DNA from 2 places in the Micromonospora sp. NPDC005979 genome. Region 2 is predicted to be linked to the other one. Evidence: riboswitches for the same ligand, from Rfam matches in the RefSeq annotation. Region 2 holds a riboswitch; the other holds the start of a gene.
The links. Region 2 has a riboswitch for S-adenosylmethionine ahead of thrC (threonine synthase). Riboswitches for the same ligand answer to the same signal wherever they lie in the genome.

Region 1 (2,196 bases), on a different contig from region 2:
CACCACCGTGGCGAACGTGGTGGAACGACCCGACGGTGTGAAGATCGCCGCCTGTTTCATCGGCGCGATGATCCTGGTGTCGGCGCTGTCGCGGGTGATGCGGGCGTTCGAGCTGCGGGTCGACCACGTGCAGCTCGACGAGCTGGCGAGCGCGATGATCGACGAGCGGTCCGGACGCCGCATCCGACTGGTCGCACACGAGCCGGAGCGCCGCGACCTCGCGGAGTACCGCGACAAGCTGGCCCAGACCATGGCGGACAACGACTTCCCCGACGACAGCGACGTGATCTTCGTCGAGGTCCGGGTCACCGATCCGTCGGACTTCGAGACGGGGTTGCTGGTACGCGGCAGCGTGGCGCACGACCGTTTCCCGGTGCTCAGCCTGGCCAGCTCCTCGGTGCCCAACGCGCTGGCGGCGCTGCTGCTGGAGATCCGCGACCGCAGCACGCGCCGCCCCCACATCTACTTCGAGTGGACCGAGGGCGGCCCGGCCCGCAACGTGCTGCGTTACCTGGCGTTCGGGCAGGGCGAGATCGCCTCGGTGACCCGGGAGATCCTGCGCCGTCAGGAGCCGGACCAGACGCGTCGACCCCACGTGCACGCCGGTTGACCGGCTCGTCGAGCGCGGGCCGGTGCCGGTGCCGGTGCCGGTGCCGGTGCCGGTGCCGGTGAGCGTGGTCATATCGGCTGGACGACCGACCGGTTCCTGCTGCTAACCTCGGCGCAGGTCATGAGCGCCAGCGCGAAGCCCCGGCTCGCTGGCCGGCAACCCTCCTCCGCGGTGGGGTGCCCCGGGTGAAGACCAGGCACCGGCGGGACGTCGGTGCAAGCGTGGCCTGGCACCCAGGTCAGCACCAAGACCCGGGAGACCGCATGCACATCCTCAGCCCCACGCCACCGGCCAGCCGGCGTACGCCGGCCCTGACCCGGCGTCGCCACGTGGACCTGATGCGAATGCGCAGCGCGGCGTGTACCGCCGCCTAAAGCGCTAATCCCGCCCCCTCCCCGCCCCACCCTCTCGACCCTTCTTCGTGTCGATCATGAAGTTGTTGCCCGCCTGACCGGCGTGTCGTGGCAACAACTTCATGATCGACGGGGTCGACGCATCCCTTTGGAGTTCAGTTATGCGTATTTTTTCGCGTTTTGTTGTTGCTGGGGTTTCCCTGTTGACCGTTGGTGTTCTTGGTGCGTGCGGCGCTGGCGGGGGTGACTCTTCGGGGGGTGGCGGCGGGAACCCGTACGGCCTGGCGCAGCCGGGTGTGCTGCGGGCCGGCACGCTGACCGACGCCCCGCCCAACGTGTACCTCAAGGACGGCAAGTTCACCGGCTTCGACAACGACCTGCTGACCGCCGTGGCCGGCAAGCTCGGCCTGAGGGTGGAGTACGTCGGCACCGACTTCTCCGCGCTGCTGTCCCAGGTCAACAACCACAAGTTCGACGTCGGCAGCTCCTCGATCACCATCACCGAGGCGCGCAAGAAGACCGTCGACTTCGGCAACGGATACGACTTCGGCTACTTCGGGCTGGACGTGCCGGCCGGCTCGCCGATCAAGGGATTCGACCAGCTCACCGGTAAGCGGGTCGTGGTGGTGCAGGGCACCGTCCAGGACGACTACGCCACCGGCAAGCAGCTCGACCCGGTCCGCGTGCCGGACTACAACGGCGCGATCAACCAGCTCAAGGCGGGCACGGCCGACGCCTGGATCGCACCGGCCGAGATCGGCGAGAAGTCCGCCGCCGACAGCAACGGCAAGATCACCGTGGCGGCCAAGCAGCTCAGCCCGGCGCCGACCGCGTACGCCGTCGCCAAGGGCAGCGACAAGCTGCGCGAGGCGCTGAACAAGGCCCTCGACGAGGTCATCGCCGACGGCACCTGGAGCCGGTTGCAGGCGCAGTACTACCCGGGCCGGCCGATCCCGGCGGACTTCGAGCCGGGCAGCGGCAAGGCGGCAGCCCCGGCCACGCCGTCCGGGTCGGCGCAACCGTCCGCGTCCGCGTCGGCCGCGTCCTGAGCTGGTGACGAGCGAGCAGGGGCGGTAGGAGAGGCGAACGATGGATCCGTTGAGCACCCTCTGGGAGACGTTCTTCGACGTCGACGCGATGCGCGAGGCGCTGCCCGAGATGCTGACCGTCGGGCTGCCCAACACGCTGATCCTGGCGGTCTCCGCCGCCCTGCTCGGCACGGTGCTGGGTCTG
Region 2 (2,196 bases):
GCCGGCGGCCGGGTCGCCGATGTTGAGCGACTTGGCGATGCCGGTGGGCTTGACCGGGATGATCGTGTCGGTGTCGGCGTGCAGGGCCGTCGCGATCGGGTTGCAGCCGGCCGACTGCGCCCCGAACACCTTCCAACCGCCCGCCGGGGCCTCGACCAGGCCGATCTCGACCAGCTCGGAGAACGCCTTGTCAATCTTGGTGAGCAGTTCGCCGCTGGCCATCGGGATGACCACCTGGGCGGGGATGCGCCAGCCGAGCTGCTCGGCCACCTCGTACCCGAGGGTCTTGGAGCCTTCCGCGTAGTACGGCCGGACGTTCACGTTGACGAACGCCGTGTCCTCGAACTCGTCGGTCTCCACCAGTTCGCCGCAGAGCCGGTTGACGTCGTCGTACGAGCCGTCTATGGCGACCAGTTCGCCGCCGTACACGGCGGTGGTGATGACCTTGCCCTGCTCCAGGTCGCAGGGGATGAAGACGATCGAGGGCACACCGGCGCGGGCGGCGTGCGCGGCCACCGAGTTGGCCAGGTTGCCGGTGGAGGCGCAGGCGAACCGGCTGAACCCGAGCGCCTTCGCGGCGGTCAGCGCCACCGAGACGACGCGGTCCTTGAACGAGTGGGTCGGGTTGGCGCTGTCGTCCTTGACCCAGAGCGGCGCGGTGATGCCCAGCTCGGCGGCGAGGTGCGGCGCCGCCACCAGCGGGGTCAGCCCCGGGTCGAGGGTGACCCGGGTGGCCGGGTCCTGCCCGGCTGGTAGCAGCGCGGCGTACCGCCAGATGTTGTTCGGGCCGGCCTCGATCTGCTCGCGGGTGACCGTGGCGAGGGCCGCGGTGTCGTAGTCGACTTCCAGCGGGCCGAAACACTCGTAACAGGCGTGCTGGGCGGCGAGCGGGTAGCGGGCCGAACAGGCGCGGCAGACGAGGGCGCGGGCGGGGCTGGCGGAGGTGTCGATGCCGGAGGCGGCGAGCGTCGACGTCATGTCGAGAGTCCTCTCATCTTTCCCCGCATCGCACGGTGCGGCGGGGACGGAATTGGCACCTGCCCCGCGGGTCGCTCAGCGGTGAGCGCGCGGGGTGGTTGCCGGGGCGTCGTCGGGCCGTATCCCTCAGCCCCTCTGGATGAGGTATGCAGTTGTGCCGTCGAGTCTAGGCAACGTTGCCCGGCGCCTCCACCGGGCATCCCAGCCAGTGGGTCAGCGGGCGGCCATCGCCACCGGGTCGACCACCGCGACGGGATCGGTGACCGCCGTCGACCGAGGCGGCGACGAGGGCCGGGGCCGGGTGCGCGCCGCGAGGTTCGCGGCGACCAGGGCGGCGATGGTGATCGCCGCGCCGACCAGTTCGACGCCGTCCGGCCGGTAGCCACGGGCGATCTGCACGACGAACGTGGTCACCGGGACGAGGTTCATGAACAGGGCGGCGTTGGCCGCGCCCAGCCGCTGCACACCGGTGTTCCAGGCCAGCACCGCGACGACGGCGGCGACGAGCACGGCGTACGCCAGTTGGGGGGTGACCGCCACCAGGTCGGCGGCGGCCGGCGCGTGCTGCCACCCGACGGCGTCGGCGCCGATGCTGGCAGCCAGCATGGCGGCCGTGCCGGCGAGCGCGGTCAGCGTGGTGAAGCGCAGCGGTGACCAGGCGCCGAACCGGGTCGCGCCGTGGGTGTAGATGGCCCAGCCGAGCACCGCGCCGATCATCATGAGGCCGCCGAGACCGAACTGGCCGAGCCCGGCCAGGCTCCCGCGCGTGATCACCAGTCCGACGCCGAGGAGCGCCACCAGGGAGAGGGCCAGCAGGAAGGGCCTCGGCCGTACGCCGTCCCGGGCCCACCGGACCAGTTGGGTGATGATCGGGGTGGTCGCGACAAACAGGGAGATCTGCTGCGGGGCGGCGTGTTCGAGCGCCAGGTTGGTGAGCAGGTTGAAGCCGGCGAAGCCGACGACACCCAGCACCACCACCTCGACTCCCCGACCGCCGAGGCGCAGCGCGGCAGACCCCTCGCGGAGCAGCAGGATGCCGACCAGGATGACGGCGGCGAACAGATAGCGGGCGGTGGTCAGGTTGAGCGGGTCGACCCTCGCCAGCGCGGTGGCCAGGATCGGGAACATCGCACCCCAGGCGAGCGCGGCGAGCAGCGGGTAGGCGGCGGCGCGGGATCGCATCGTCAGCTCCAATGTTCGAGTATCTTCGAACCAACG

Region 1: another riboswitch for S-adenosylmethionine. It lies ahead of ABZ272_RS14250 (ABC transporter substrate-binding protein); the one in region 2 lies ahead of thrC (threonine synthase).

The regions. Positions count from the first base shown of each region.
Region 1 is NZ_JBEXUR010000007.1:174,356-176,551, forward strand. Features, by position in the region: gene ABZ272_RS14245 (amino acid transporter) at 1-610, shown strand, start outside; SAM riboswitch class IV at 727-838, shown strand; gene ABZ272_RS14250 (ABC transporter substrate-binding protein) at 1,167-2,012, shown strand; gene ABZ272_RS14255 (amino acid ABC transporter permease) at 2,053-2,196, shown strand, end outside.
Region 2 is NZ_JBEXUR010000009.1:135,118-137,313, forward strand. Features, by position in the region: gene thrC (threonine synthase) at 1-978, opposite strand, end outside; SAM riboswitch class I at 989-1,124, opposite strand; gene ABZ272_RS17195 (DMT family transporter) at 1,192-2,160, opposite strand.